DNA from 2 places in the Priestia sp. 40 genome. Region 1 is predicted to be linked to the other one. Evidence: riboswitches for the same ligand, from Rfam matches in the RefSeq annotation. Region 1 holds a riboswitch; the other holds the start of a gene.

Evidence for each region. A riboswitch is a leader RNA that binds a small molecule or an ion and turns the genes downstream of it on or off. The one in region 1 is predicted to bind lysine.
Region 2: another riboswitch for lysine. It lies ahead of lysA (diaminopimelate decarboxylase); the one in region 1 lies ahead of ACO1DI_RS08290 (aspartate kinase).

What each region holds. Positions count from the first base shown of each region.
Region 1 covers NZ_JBMPZA010000005.1:1,387,326-1,395,216, reverse strand. The annotation lists gene ACO1DI_RS08315 (enoyl-CoA hydratase) at 25-798, shown strand; gene ACO1DI_RS08310 (electron transfer flavoprotein subunit beta/FixA family protein) at 817-1,590, shown strand; gene ACO1DI_RS08305 (electron transfer flavoprotein subunit alpha/FixB family protein) at 1,624-2,604, shown strand; gene trxA (thioredoxin) at 2,921-3,235, shown strand; gene uvrC (excinuclease ABC subunit UvrC) at 3,460-5,226, shown strand; lysine riboswitch at 5,292-5,469, shown strand; gene ACO1DI_RS08290 (aspartate kinase) at 5,611-6,843, shown strand; gene ACO1DI_RS08285 (YslB family protein) at 6,895-7,422, opposite strand.
Region 2 covers NZ_JBMPZA010000012.1:176,419-184,309, forward strand. The annotation lists gene ACO1DI_RS13730 (NAD(P)/FAD-dependent oxidoreductase) at 1-884, opposite strand, end outside; gene ACO1DI_RS13735 (CBO0543 family protein) at 1,222-1,734, shown strand; lysine riboswitch at 1,801-1,983, shown strand; gene lysA (diaminopimelate decarboxylase) at 2,129-3,457, shown strand; gene ACO1DI_RS13745 (dicarboxylate/amino acid:cation symporter) at 3,510-4,772, shown strand; gene ACO1DI_RS13750 (hypothetical protein) at 4,911-5,045, shown strand; gene ACO1DI_RS13755 (hypothetical protein) at 5,203-5,388, shown strand; gene ACO1DI_RS13760 (LysR family transcriptional regulator) at 5,522-6,433, shown strand; gene ACO1DI_RS13765 (O-methyltransferase) at 6,620-7,306, opposite strand; gene ACO1DI_RS13770 (pentapeptide repeat-containing protein) at 7,485-7,891, opposite strand, start outside.

The DNA.
Region 1 (7,891 bases):
AGAAAGAAAGGGTGGCGTAAACAAATGGAGATTATCCAGGTTGAAACTGTTGATGCAATAAGCTTCATTACGTTGAATAGACAACCTGCTAACGCTTTGTCTCAAGATTTATTAAAAGATCTTTCAAGTGTTTTAAAACATTTAGAAGATAGTAAAGAGACAAGGGTTATCGTTATTAAAGGTGAAGGGAAATTCTTTTGTGCCGGAGCTGATATAAAAGAATTCACATCACTTCAGCAGGAAAAAGAATATGAGAAGCTTGCTGTTAAGGGTCAAGAGCTCTTTGAGTATATTGAAAATTACCCAAAACCAGTGATTGCAGCTATTCATGGAGCTGCTTTAGGCGGAGGATTGGAGCTTGCTATGAGCTGTCATATCCGTTTGGTAACGGAGAATGCTAAGCTGGGCTTGCCAGAGCTTCAGTTAGGAATTATACCAGGGTTTGGAGGAACTCAGCGATTGCCTCGTTATGTAGGAGTTCATAAGGCTTGTGAGATGATGCTGACAAGTGATCCAATCTCCGGAAGCGAGGCAGTGGAATTAGGATTGGCAAATGCAGCTTTTGAAGAAAGTCAGCTTATCAATGAAACATTTTTACTTGCTAGAAAAATTGCCAAAAAAAGTCCAATCTCTGTTAAAGCTACCTTGCAGCTGCTTCAGCATGTAAAAACAGATGCTTATTACAGCGGCATTAAAAAAGAAGCGCATCTTTTTGGAAGCGTATTCAAAAGCCGAGATGCTCAAGAAGGCGTAGCCGCTTTTATTGAAAAGCGCCAGCCTAAATTTTTAGGAAAATAAGCTTAGGAGGGGAATTGAATGAATATTTATGTGTTAGTAAAAAGAACATTCGATACAGAGGAGAAACTTTCATTAAAAAATGGTCAAATTGTTGAAGATGGAGCTGAATTTATTATTAATCCTTACGATGAGTATGCAGTTGAAGAAGCTATTCAGCTAAAGGAAAAGCATGGCGGGGAGATTACGGTCGTGAGTGTAGGAGGGGAAGAATCAGAAAAAGAACTCCGAACAGCTTTGGCTATGGGAGCAGATAAAGCGGTTTTAATCAATACGGAAGATGACATAGAAAATGGCGATCAGTACACGACTTCTAGGCTGCTGGCACAGTACTTAAAAGAACAATCTCCTGATCTAATCTTGGCAGGAAACGTAGCGATTGACGGAGGTTCGGGCCAGGTGGGACCGCGCGTAGCAGAACAGTTAGAAATCCCTTATATTACGACCATTACAAAATTGGATATCGAAGGCGAAAAAGTGACTGTTGTACGAGATGTGGAAGGTGATTCCGAGGTTATTGAAACGTCGCTTCCTATTTTAGTAACAGCTCAGCAGGGACTTAACGAACCTCGCTATCCATCTCTTCCAGGGATTATGAAAGCGAAGAAGAAACCGTTGGTTGAAGTGGAATTAGACGATTTAGATTTAGATGAAGATGATGTAGAAGCAAAAACAAAGACAATTGAAATTTATTTACCACCGAAAAAAGATGCAGGGCGCGTATTACAAGGAGATATAAAAGATCAAGTAACAGAACTGGTCAATTTACTGCATAAGGAAGCAAAAGTCATTTAATAAGTCAAAAGTCAAAACAATGGGGGTATTGTAATGGGACGCAAAGTGTTAGTTCTTGGAGAAGCACGTGATGGGGGATTACGAAACGTATCGTTTGAGGCGATTTCCGCAGCGTCTACTGTAGCTGACGGGGGAGAAATTGTTGCAGCGTTAGTAGGAAAGGACGTAAAAGTTTTAAGTGAAGAACTTATTGCGTACGGAGCGAATAAAGTTGTTGTGACGGAGCATGAAGATTTAGCTGCTTACACATCAGATGGTTACGCTCAGGCGTTATTAGCCATCATTGAAAGTGAACAGCCTGAAGCTATCGTATTTGGACATACGGCTCTTGGCAAAGACTTAGCGCCAAAGCTGGCAGCTCGATTAGACAAAGGACTTATCTCCGATGTGACGGATGTAGAAGTTGGAGGGGATCAAGTAGTCTTCACTCGCCCAATTTATTCTGGTAAAGCATTTGAAAAGAAAATTATGACCGATGCTTTTACGTTTGTCACGATTCGTCCAAATAACATTTCACCGCTCGCAAAAGATGAGGGACGTACAGGCGATGTAGAGGATTTAAATGTTGAAATCAAAAACTTGCGTACCGTTGTAAAAGAAGTTGTACGTAAAGCAACACAAGGGGTTGATTTATCCGAAGCAAAAGTTGTGATTGCAGGTGGTCGAGGTGTAAAAAGCACGGAAGGTTTTGGACCTCTCCAAGAACTAGCGGACGTGTTAAATGGAGCTGTTGGAGCGTCTCGCGGAGCGTGCGATGCAGATTACTGCGACTATTCTCTTCAAATCGGTCAGACGGGCAAAGTAGTCACACCAGATTTATACATTGCCTGCGGAATTTCAGGTGCTATTCAGCATTTGGCCGGCATGTCAAATTCAAAAATTATTGTTGCCATTAATAAAGATCCTGAAGCGAACATTTTTAAAGTCGCCGATTACGGAATCGTTGGTGATTTATTTGAAGTAGTTCCCCTTCTAACAGAAGAATTTAAAAAGCTGAAGGTACAGTCTGCGTAAGAGGCTGGGACAAACGTATTTTAGACGAAATGAAGAACGAACCATTGATCAAGATGTTTGATTAGTGGTTCGTTTTTTTTGTTAGGGTAAATGTAGGTTTCATGTGTGTAGGTCTTTCTAGCAGTTGATTGCATTCATTTCGTTATGCCTCAACCTCATGGAAAACGCAATTTTCTACACATATTTTTAGGCAAATTGTACAAACTAGAGCGGAGAATAAACAGTATAAATGTAAGCAAAAAGTTAGCAAACCTTATTTGAAGGTGATATACTGTGAGTAGAATTTGGATATTGCATATATTTAGGAGGAATTAAAATGGCTATTGCACATGCTACAGATAAAAACTTTACAGATGAAATTAAATCAGGCCTAGTGCTTGTTGACTTTTGGGCACCATGGTGCGGACCTTGTAAAATGATTGCTCCAGTTCTTGAGGAAATTGATGGCGAACTTAACGATAAAGTTAAAATCGTGAAAGTAGACGTTGATGAAAACCAAGAAACAGCTGGAAAATTTGGTGTTATGAGTATCCCAACTTTAGTATTATTTAAAGATGGAGAGAAAGTTGACCAAGTAGTTGGTTTCCAACCAAAAGAAGCATTAACAGAATTAATTAATAAACACGCGTAAGTCAAAACCTAGCTCAGGCTAGGTTTTTTCTTTTTCTCCACTTTTTCTCTTTTGGGAATACTTTTATTTAGCGAATATGCGTTCGTTTGTTTTATACTAGATGTAAGGAACACCGTCATAAATCCGGCTTATGTGCATTTATTGTAAAGCAGGAAAGAATGTAGGTTACGCTTCATAAGCGAATGTATAGATGGACAGAGTAAGAGAAGAGGAAGGAGAAAAGTATGAATGATTATTTAAAAGAAAAGCTGGCTATTTTACCTGATCAGCCCGGCTGTTACTTGATGAAAGATAAATATGGAACGGTCATTTACGTAGGAAAAGCAAAAGTATTAAAAAATCGAGTACGCTCCTACTTTACCGGATCTCATGATGGAAAGACCCTTCGACTTGTAAACGACATTGTCGATTTTGAATATATCGTCACATCTTCTAATTTAGAAGCGCTTATTTTAGAAATGAATTTAATTAAAAAGCATGATCCAAAATATAACATCATGCTTAAAGATGATAAGGGCTATCCCTTTATTAAGATTACAGCTGAAAAACAGCCCCGGCTTGTTATTACAAGAAAAATAAAAAAAGATAAAGGAAAATACTTCGGTCCTTATCCTAACGTTCAAGCTGCAAATGAAACAAAGCGGCTTCTTGATCGCATTTATCCATTAAGAAAGTGCTCTACCATGCCAGACAGACCTTGCTTGTATTACCATATCGGGCAATGTCTAGCTCCTTGCGTAAAAGAAGTAAAAGAAGAGCAAAACAAACAAATTATTGAAAATATCACGCGGTTTTTAAATGGTGGATATGAGCATGTCAAAACAGAGTTAACTGAAAAAATGTTAAAAGCTTCAGAAGAACTTGACTTTGAACGGGCTAAAGAATATCGAGATCAAATTGCTCATATCGAAGCGACAATGGAAAAGCAAAAAGTAACGTTTAATGATTTTGTTAATCGAGATGTGTTTGGCTATTCTTATGATAAAGGCTGGATGTGTGTTCAAGTTTTCTTTATTCGCCAAGGGAAATTAATTGAGCGAGAAGTTTCTATGTTTCCTTTTTATAAAGAGCCAGAAGAAGATTTCTTAACTTTTATCGGTCAGTTTTATGCCAAAAATATTAAGCCAAAAGAAGTGATGGTTCCAGCAACGATTGATGCAGAGTTAGCTGAGAAATTAGTAGAAGTAGAGGTTCAGCATCCAAAACGAGGCAAAAAGAAAGAATTAGTAGAACTTGCGTGTAAAAATGCAAAAATTGCGCTCTGTGAAAAATTCTATTTAATTGAACGAGATGAAGAGCGCACGGTTGGCGCAGTTGAACGGTTAGGAGAAGAGCTTGGAATTGCCGCTCCTTATCGGATTGAAGCATTTGATAACTCAAATATTCAAGGAACAGACCCAGTTTCTGCGATGATTGTTTTTGTTGATGGGAAACCAGAAAAGAAAGAATATCGCAAATATAAAATTAAGACCGTAAAGGGACCAGATGATTACAGTTCCATGAGAGAAGTCGTTCGCAGACGGTATTCCAGAGCGTTAAAAGAAGGTCTTCCGCTCCCGGATTTAATTGTTGTAGATGGAGGCAAAGGGCATTTAGCTGCGGTACAGGATGTTCTCGAAAATGAATTGGGACTTTTAGTGCCTACAGCAGGTCTTGTCAAAGATGATAAGCACAGAACTTCGAATCTGATGATTGGTGAGCCTCCTCAAATCATACCGCTTGAACGCAATAGTCAAGAATTTTATTTGCTTCAGCGAATTCAAGATGAAGTTCACCGCTTTGCGATTACCTTCCACCGTCAAGTGCGCTCTAAGTCCGCTTTTCAGTCAGTTCTGGACGACATTCCGGGAGTGGGAGAAAAGCGTAAAAAAGCTTTGTTAAAGCATTTTGGTTCGGTGAAAAAATTGAAAGAAGCAACGGTTGAAGATATTCGAAATTCAGGTGTTCCTCAAAACATTGCTGAAAAAATTTATGAAACATTGCAAAAATAGTCTTGAAATAATAGAAAATATTTGATAAGCTATTAACTAATTTCATACGACACTTCATCAAATGAAGTGAAGATAGAGGTGCAAATTTAATCAGTACGTATCAGGAAGGGTATGAGCCCTTATGAATGATGCGGAAAGGGAAATTTGCCGAAGTGAACATTACCTCATAGTAATGATTGCTGGTTCTGCGTTGAATAAACGTAGGATTGTCAAGATGTAGATTCTTGGAGAGCTATCTCACGGCAGTGGACGGTTATGTTTTATAATTTTCGTTCGTTAAGCAATGAGAGCTCATCTCATTGCTTTTTTTATTGTCTGAGTAAAAAAATTTAGCTTCTCATCATCCTGCATATGCAAATTTATTGAAAAGGAATGAACAAAATTATGGCATTAATCGTTCAAAAATTTGGTGGAACATCTGTTGGTTCTGTTGAACGTATTCAACATGTAGCAAATCGTGTTATTCAAGAAGCAGAGCGCGGTAACCAAGTAGTTGTTGTTGTATCGGCAATGGGCAAAACAACAGATGCGCTGGTGAAATTAGCAAGTGATATTACGGACAGTCCAAGCAAACGCGAAATGGATATGCTTCTTACAACTGGAGAACAAGTGACGATTTCACTGCTAACAATGGCTCTTCAATGCAAAGGATATGAAGCAACTTCGCTAACAGGTTGGCAAGCTGGTATCCAGACAGAAGCAGTTCACAGCAATGCACGAATCCAGCACATTGACACGACTCGCCTTCAAAGTCAATTAGATAGAGGTCGAATCGTAGTAGTAGCTGGATTCCAAGGCTGTTCAGAAGATGGAAGCATTACCACATTAGGTCGAGGCGGCTCTGACACGACAGCAGTAGCTCTTGCCGCGGCACTAAAAGCTGCAAAATGTGATATTTATACAGACGTAACAGGAGTGTTTACGACAGATCCGCGTTATGTAGAAGATGCTCGTAAGCTTCACGCTATTTCATATGACGAAATGTTAGAATTAGCTAATTTGGGAGCAGGGGTGCTGCATCCGCGCGCTGTTGAGTTTGCAAAAAATTATCAGGTACCGCTAGAAGTGCGTTCAAGCTTAGAAAACGAGAATGGAACGATTGTTGAGGAGGAAGTTTCAATGGAACAAAACTTAGTCGTAAGAGGAATTGCGTTTGAAGACAATATTTCACGGGTGACAATTGAAGGGTTAAACAACGAGTTACAAACTCTTTCTACTATTTTTACAGCATTAGCAAAAGAACAGTTAAATGTGGATATTATTATTCAAAACGTAACGGCTAATAATCGTTTATCTATCTCATTTTCTATTAAAACTGTAGACGTAGACGCCGCTCTTGCCGTCTTAAAAGAGTATAAATCTACTTTGGGGTATACGCGTATTGAACATGAAAGCGGTCTGGCTAAAGTATCGATTGTCGGCTCTGGCATGATCTCTAATCCAGGCGTTGCAGCGGAAATGTTTGAAGTGCTGGCAGGAGAGAAAATTGAAGTGAAGATGGTCAGCACGTCTGAAATTAAAGTATCTACAGTTGTACCGCATGCTGATATGGTAAAAGCTGTTGAGACGCTTCACGTAGCATTTGAATTAGAAGAGCAGCAGGCAGTGCAAGTATAAAGAAGAGAAAAAAGACGTGGTATCTCCACGTCTTTTATATATACGTATTTCCTACTTTTTATAACGCTCCGCACGTGTTTCGGTAGGTAAGATATCTTTTCGGTCCCACTGCACGGAAATCAGTACTTTTCCGTTCTTTTCTTTAGGTGTTAAGTAGGCTTCTGTTAGGCAGTTGTTTTGACGCTGAATCTGTTCAGCCACAAATCCTGACTCAAGATGAAACGAACAAGTTTCCTGCTGAAATCTTTTGCTGACCACATCACCTGATAACTCAAGCTCTAGTGAATATTTATCTTTTTTTGCAAGCGTCAGTGTTCCCCAGGAAGCTGCTTTAAAAAAAGCAACGATTTCATCCATTGTATTTAATGGGTATTTCCGTGCAAGGTGTTTTCCTGCCCAGTATGAAATGGTATTCGTTTCGTCTCCAAGAAGCTCTGGAATTAACACGTCACGCAAAAGGCTGTATCCGAAATATGAAACGTGATCAAGAGCTCTCTCTGTTTCAGCTGTGACATTAGGTTCTGATGTTTCCATCGTCTCTTCAAGTTCTTGCTGTGATTCTGTTTGTAAATTGCTCATGCTTTCCCCTCTTTCTTTACTACTATTATATACAAATATAAAAAACCTCTCACGCATTTTTTAAATAAAATGTAAGAGGATCTTTATTATGGTAAAAAGAGTTAGATGTAAAGATGAAAAATCCATAATATACCTTTTAAAAGGGTACTTTTACCTGTGTAAATGTTTTGTGAACTTGTTTACAATAAAAGTGTAAAGTAAACGCTTACTTAATTGTAGCAAGCGATATTATAATAGAAAGAAAAAATCTTTAACATCAATGCAGTAAGCGTTAACAAATATAAAATTTTATAAATTTATATTTTATAGAAGATTTAAACATCTTGCCTTGACGCTCTTAATCGATGGGAGTAAAATTAACCTGTCACATACTTTATTAGGAAATGCAAAGGTTTTCATTTCCTGTATTCACGATTAATCTATTTGTCTAGTGGGAGTAAGAAAGTTCTTCACAAACTATGTTCATTTA
Region 2 (7,891 bases), on a different contig from region 1:
AAGCCGGGAGCAATTGATAAGGCCTTTGAAAAAATTTCATGAAGCCCCCCAGCAGTTACTCTCAAGTCATAACCCGTGTCGTTTTCATGTGTTGCTCCGATGACAATTTGACCTTGTTCAAATGAAAGAATATATTGGTCGCTCGGAGGCATCACAACGGGCCAGTCTTTTGTATCTAAATCTGGAAGGTGCAAGTGGACAATTTGCGCTTTTTGAAAGCTTGCTAAAAATTTCACTCCAAGAGGCTCTAGTAATTGATTTGCCCACGCTCCTGCTGTCACGATTGTTGTACTTGCTAGAAGGGTTTGTCCATTTACAGCAACGCCCGTTACTTGATTATTTTCATAAAGTAGTTCTGCGTTTCCTTCTATTATTTTCGCACCGTTTTTCTTCGCTGCATTCATAAGTGCGTTTCGAAGAGCTCTTCCGTTAACACGAGCGGCTCCACTAATATGAACTGAACTGTATTCTTCCGAAAGAACCGGAAACAAAGCCTGTGTTTCTTTAGCGGATAAACGTGTAATCTCGCCTATTTCGAGCGCTTCTTCCCGACGCTTATATGCTCTTTCTTCCATTTTTTTAAGCTTTTGTTCATCAGTATGTAAGCTAATTGCTCCTACTCGCTTATATCCCGTATCCGTTTCTCCATCTTCTTCTAATTGCTGAATTAATGTTTGATAGTACTTGGCGCCGCCTTTTGCTAAGCGGTACCATGCTTTATTTCGACGCTGCGAAAGCCATGGACAAACAATGCCTGCTGCTGCATCAGTAGCTTGACCAGCATCCTTGCGATCTATCAATGTCACATCTGCTCCTGCTTTTGCTAAATGATATGCTGTAGAAGCTCCAAGTATCCCAGCTCCAACTACGATGTATGTTTTCATACCAAAACACCCTTTTCCTTCTTCTAGTATTCTCATGCTATATGTATGCAATTTTAGCATAGCAAAAAAAGAAGCCACATACTAGGCGAAGCTATTTTGAGCTTACTTTTACGTCTTGCTGACTTTGACATATAGCTCCCTTCATTTCGTAAACAAAAGCGTTAGAAGTTCTTTTACGGAGATTATAGCAGGGTGAAGACAGTCATAAATAGTGGTAGTACGTCTTTAACGATGCTGCTTACGGCTTTTCTATTATAGTTTCTGAATAAAAGCGGAGAGAATAAAATTTCTATAATATGTAAATAAAAAGAAATAACCATTATTTTAAGGAGAGCGTATGCAATCTTCATTTGTATTATTTTTCATCATTCTTGGTTTACTATTTGGTAAGTGGCGAAGGTATCAAGAATACTATCCTACTTTGCTGTTTTGGGTCACGGGGAATTTGCTTTATGAAGTGCTGCTGTTTCATCACCGCGTATGGGTATTTCACCCTGTTGGTATTGATCACCTTTTTCTACCCGATCACCTAATGGTTTCCCTTGGAATAACCTTAATTATTTATCCGTTTGTTATACCGGTTTTTTTAGGAAGGCTGCCGCTGCATGTAAGCGGCCGGCTGTGGTGGATTCTTTTGTGGGCGCTTTTATTTACTGTGATTGAGTTCATTGCTTATGTTAATCACAGTATCACTCATCATTATGGATGGTCGCTGCTGTGTTCTTTTCTCTTCAATATTGTCACGTTCTCACTTTTAGTCATTCATCAGAAGACAGCGCTGGCTGCTTGGATTTTATCTGGAAGCTTCATAGCTTTTTTATTTATTTTTTTTGATATTCCTATGCCTTAATTTTTCATTGACTAGACAGCGGAAAAAGAAATATAATAGGAATTACATTTAAATATAATTTTCCTCTCTGAGAATAGAGGTGCATGAAATCAAGAGTCACTTATTGGAGACTAATGGAGTCTGTGAAGATAAGTAAAAGGGATTTCGTGCCGAAGTATATAAACATCCATTGTGTTCATATACTGGTTCAGTATTGAATAAATGCTGAGCTGTCACAAACCATTTGGTTTGTGGAGAGCTATTGAAGAGATGTTGATGCCTAGAATGTAATAATACTTTATTATTATGAAACCAAGACGCGTGAACATCACTTCACGGGTCTTTTTTGTGTTTTTCTACTGACCATCAAAGTTCAAAGTTATAGTTGAATGATTTAAATGGAGGGATACGGATTATGTACTTACATGGAACGAGTAAAATTAACAGCAGCAATCATTTAGAAATTGGGCAGTGCGATACGGTCGAACTGAAAAAACAATACGGCACTCCCCTATACATCTACGATCAAGAATTAATTGAGACGAAATGCAAGGCCTTCCATTCAGCCTTTCAAAGAAGCGGATTTTCATATCAAATCGCCTATGCAGGGAAAGCGTTTCTTTGTATGGAAATGGCTAGCCTTTTAACGAAGCTTGATATGTCATTAGATGTGGTCTCAGGAGGCGAACTATTTACAGCTCTTGAAGCTGGATATCCAGCTGAACGCATTCATTTTCACGGAAATAACAAAACGATTGAAGAAATTGAAATGGCTCTTGATGCGAATATTGGCTGTTTTGTTGTGGATAACTTCACCGAACTTGAAGTTTTGCATGCCTTAGCAGCTGAGCGTAAACAGAAAGCATCTATTCTTCTGCGTGTTACTCCAGGGATTGAAGCCCACACACATGAGTATATTATGACCGGACAGGAAGACTCCAAGTTTGGATTTGGTCTTTCCAATGACCAGGCTATGAAAGCGGTAAGTTCTGCATTAGAAAAACCTTACTACGATCTTTTAGGCATTCATTGTCATATTGGTTCACAAATTTTTGAAGTAGATGGTTTTTCTCGCGCCATTGATATTTTAACTGATTTTTTATTCAGTATTCGTGATAAAATGGAGTTTGAAGTAAAAGTTTTAAACGTAGGTGGTGGTTTTGGTATTCGTTATACCGAAAGCGACTCTCCTCTTCCAGTTGAGTATTATGTAGATGCACTGACAGAAAAACTAAGCCGTACATTAACTGAACAGAATTATACCCTTCCAGAAGTCTGGATTGAGCCTGGAAGAAGCATCGTAGGAGAAGCGGGTACAACGCTTTATACAATTGGCTCAACGAAGGAGATTCCAGGTGTACGTAAATACGTAGGAATTGACGGCGGTATGACCGATAATATCCGCCCTGCCCTTTACGATGCAAAACATGAAGCTGTCTTGGCTAATAGAGTGACGGATAAAAAAGATGAAACAGTATCAATTGCGGGGAAATGCTGTGAATCAGGAGATATGCTTATTTGGGATATCGATTTACCGCGCGTTAATCAAGGAGATTTATTAGCAGTGTCCTCTACAGGTGCCTACAACTATTCAATGGCTAGCAATTACAACCGTATTCCGCGCCCTGCTGTTGTATTTGTAAAAAATGGAGAAGCTCGTCTTGCTGTAGAGCGAGAAACATACGAAGATTTGGTGCGTAAAGATGTAAAGCCAGTCGTTACTACGTATGCAATGAGCAAATGATAGCTGTTCTTGCGTAGTAAAGAAGCTATTGTTGTTTGGAGGAAATTTAACTATGGTTTTAAGTGTATTTAAAACGTACAGATCATCGCTTATTCTGCTTCTCGCTATTTTAATTGGCGGGATAGCAGGATATGCTATCGGGCCCGATGTGGCAGTCGTAAAGCCCTTTGGTGATTTGTTTCTTAATTTAATGTTCATGATTATCATTCCCCTTGTCTTTTTTAGTGTTGCTTCGGCAATCGCAAACATGAACGAAATGAAACGTCTTGGTAAAATTATGCTAGGCATTGCCGTTGTGTTTGTCGCCACTGCTGCTGTTTCAGCCGTTCTAGGCTTTTTAGGCGCATCACTTTACAATCCGCTGCACAACGTAGATACTTCTGCCATTAAAGAATTGATGGGTGACAGTGAAAATACAGCTGAAAAAATGACGCTTTTAACTCAGCTTGTTGGCACATTTACTGTACCTGATTTTGTTCAGTTGTTTTCGAAAGAGCATATTTTACAATTAATTGTCTTTGCCGTCATTTTCGGTATTGCTACTACGATGGCTGGTGAAAAAGGACAGCCCATGGCAAAATTTCTGACTTCGGGTCAAGAAGTATCGATGAAAGTTGTTAAAATTGTGATGTACTATGCTCCAATTGGTTTAGGGTGCTATTTTGCTACTGTAGTAGGAGAACTAGGACCAAAGATCTTACAAGGGTACGCTAGAGCATTTATTCTTTATTTATTAATTGCAATCGTTTACTATTTCGGCTTTTTTACGCTATACGCATGGATTGCTGGCGGTAAAGCAGGAATTAAACTGTTCTGGAAAAATGCAGCTGCTCCTTCTATCACCGCTATTGCTACCTGTTCTTCTGCTGCATCTATTCCAGTCAATTTAGATGCAACAAAGAAAATGGGTGTGCCACTTGATATTGCTGAAACGGTGATTCCATTAGGAGCAAACACGCATAAAGATGGTTCTGTTATCGGGGGTATTCTAAAAATTGTTTTCTTATTCAGTTTGTTTGGAAAAGATATGACGTCTGCTACGAGCATTTTGAGTATTTTAGGCGTAGCCTTTTTAGTTGGAGCTGTAATGGGAGCAATCCCTGGAGGCGGTATGATTGGCGAAATGTTAATCATTACAATTTACGGATTTTCGCCAGAAGTTCTGCCCATTATTGCCGTCATTTCCACGATTATTGACGCCCCTGCTACCCTGTTAAATAGTACGGGAAATACAGTAACAGCGATGCTTGTTACAAGGTTTACAGAAGGAAAAGACTGGATTAACAAAATTATCACCACCGATAAAGTCGCCTAGTAAAAAAGCAAAGGGAACAGTCTTAGTGACTCTCCCTTTGCTTTTTTCGTGTCCAGTAATATCGATAGCGGTGTATAAAGTCTGTAAATACGCACATTCTATAGGTATGTTTCATAACCGGACTGGAGGTGTCGTCTAATGAGTAACGCTGCAGGAGGTTCAAAGAAGAATCAACCGAATGATGCGAATCACGTAAGTGCAGAAACAAAAGCTCATCAAAAACGTCTAACTGAGCAAAACAAACAAGAGCATCAAGCTGAAGAGCGAAAATAAAATGACGTCAAAGAACGTTTGGCACAGGCCCTGCGTTCTTTGACGTCATTTTATTTTGAGAGAAAGCTTCATTACGCCGCTCGTTATAGGTCTATCGTACAACCTCCTTTCAAACTTTTACATATTCTATTAATAGGTTTGTAAAAGGAGGAATGATATGATGTTTTCTTGGCTAGAGATTACCGCCGCAGCCTTTGGGCTTTCAGTTATTTTGATAAGTTTTGCATTTTTGCCCGAACGTACAGGCAAAAATCTTTATATCCCTCATCAGCTAGTAGCAAAATCTATGTTTCTCTATAAAAAGAGTATTCGTTTTATAAATCAACTTCGGCAGAAACTTTAGTTCACTTCCTTTCCTCGTTTTTATTCATTGGATAGACCCCCCTTTTTAATCAGCGCATTTACAGTAAATAATTTAATAGTTAAAATAAAGAGTAAAGAAAAAGGATAAGCAGTTTGCAGAAATGGAGTTTCACATGGAAATCAGAGACTTAGAATACTTTATAGAGGTAGCGAATCATAAAAATTTTACAAAGGCAGCGCTGCAAGTTCATTTGTCACAAACGGCTTTAAGTAAAGCCGTCAAAAAAGTAGAAAATGAACTAGGATTTGAGCTTCTTGATCGTTCGACAAGAGAATTAAAGCTAACGGATGCAGGAGAAGTTGTGTATCACCAAGCAGCTAAAGCTCTGTCGGTGTTAAAAGACATGCCTCACTTGTTGGGAGATTTGATGAACTTGCAAACAGGGCAAATCAAGATGGGAGTCCCTCCGCTCATCGGGACCTTGTTTTTCCCGAAGATTGCAAAAGCATTTAATAATCAATACCCTAAAGTATCTCTAGAACTTATTGAATTTGGAGCAAAAAAAATTGAAGCACTTGTGGAAGAGGCTGGCGTAGATATGGGGATCGTTATGCTTCCTCTCACAAGCGGTCATGATGAGCATTTTCACGTATACCCGTTCGTTAAGGAGAGATTCCTTTTATACGCCCATAAAAACCATCCTTTAGCGAAACGTGCTTCCGTCTGGATGAAAGAACTGGAACACGAAAAATTCATTATGTTCAGTGAAGAATTTACGCTGCACGACCGGTTAATTCAAGATGCTTTAAAATCAGGCTTTGTGCCTTCTATCGCGTATAAAAGTTCTCAATGGGATTTAATTATTGAATTAACAGCGGCAGAACTAGGTATTGCTATTTTACCCGAATCGCTTTATGCCAAAGTGAAAGATCCCAATATTATTACCATACCTATTGCAGATCCTGAAATGATGTGGGAACTTGGAATTATTCTGTTAAAAGAACGCTACAGTTCATTCGCTGTACGAGAGTTGATTAATTTTTTAACCGAAAAACAAATGACAGATAAATTGGGGCCCATTTAAAAAGAGTCTGGAACAAAAATATGTTAGTTGAAGGACAATCCGAACGACTTTGGTTGAGAATCCAACTCGTTCGGATTTTTTTAAGATGATGATGAACGTAGGTTTCATGTATGTAGGTGCTTCTAGCTGCTCATTGGATAAATTTAGTTATGTCTCCGTCTCTTTTTATGTGTAATACAAATTTTATCATTCAACAATCCCTACAATGAATCCATCATAGCCTTTGCTTCCAACGGTTTGTATAGCCGTGGCGCTGATTCGTTTTTCTTGAGCCAGAGCATTCATAAACTGTCGAATTCCCTTTACATTTTCATCTTCACTTTCTGAGTTCACCACATGCCCTTGACGAACAACATTATCACAAATAATCGTACTTCCTCTTTTCGATAATTCCAAAGCCCACTTTAAGTAATTTGGGTTATTCGGCTTGTCAGCATCAATAAAGATAAGATCAAACGGCTCTGTTCCCTTATCCTTTAATACAGCTAATGTATCAAGCCCAGGGCCCACAATAACTTCTACTAAGTGGCTTACTCCCGCTCTTTTTAAATTAGCTCTTGCTACTTCTGCATGCTGAGCGCTTAATTCGAGCGTAATCAGCTGTCCGTCTTTGGGAAGAGCCCTGGCTAGCCAAATCGTGCTGTACCCTCCAAGAGTACCAATTTCCAAAATGCGTTTAGCTCCTTTTAATGAAGCTAACAAATGGAGAAACTTTCCTTGACTAGGCGATACATCGATGGCAGGTAATTCAGCCTCTTGATTTGCCTTCAATACCTCATCAAGAATAGGGTCAGGTTGTATAAGCTTATCATTCATATAAAGATCCACTTCATTCCAAATTTCATATATAGACATTTCCATACTCCTCCACATAAGTGATAAAAGCTTTACTATTCAAAGATACGAATATGTGTTTCTCATATCCACCTTGTTGCCTTAATCGTTCGTATTATGAATGTGTTCTAGCTCTCTAATAAACTATCCTGCTCGCTCTTAAAAAGAATTGTTATATGTCCATAAAAAAAGACCTTCAGAGAGGTCTTTTTTATCTTTAAATAATCGTAACTTTACTAAGATCTATCTTGGCACTTTTTAAAAAGTTATATGTCAATTTATCCATTTTTGCACCTTCAAAATCGGATTTTTTTAAATCTGATCCTCGAAACTGTACATTTAGCAAAGTTGCGTTGCGAAATGAAGCTTTTTTTAATGATGTTCCTTCAAAGATTGTTCCGTTAAATGTTTCTTCGTCAAATACAATGTCTGTTAAATTACATTGCTTAAAGTACGTGTTGTCATAGATACAGCCTTCAAAACTGGCCTGTTTAAAATTTGCCCATTTAAATTGTACGCCTGTTAAATTAACGTGATGAAATATTGCTTTCGTTAAATTGCTGCTTTTAAACATGCTGTCTGTAAGATCTGCGTAGCTAAAATCAGATTCATTCAAATTACTGG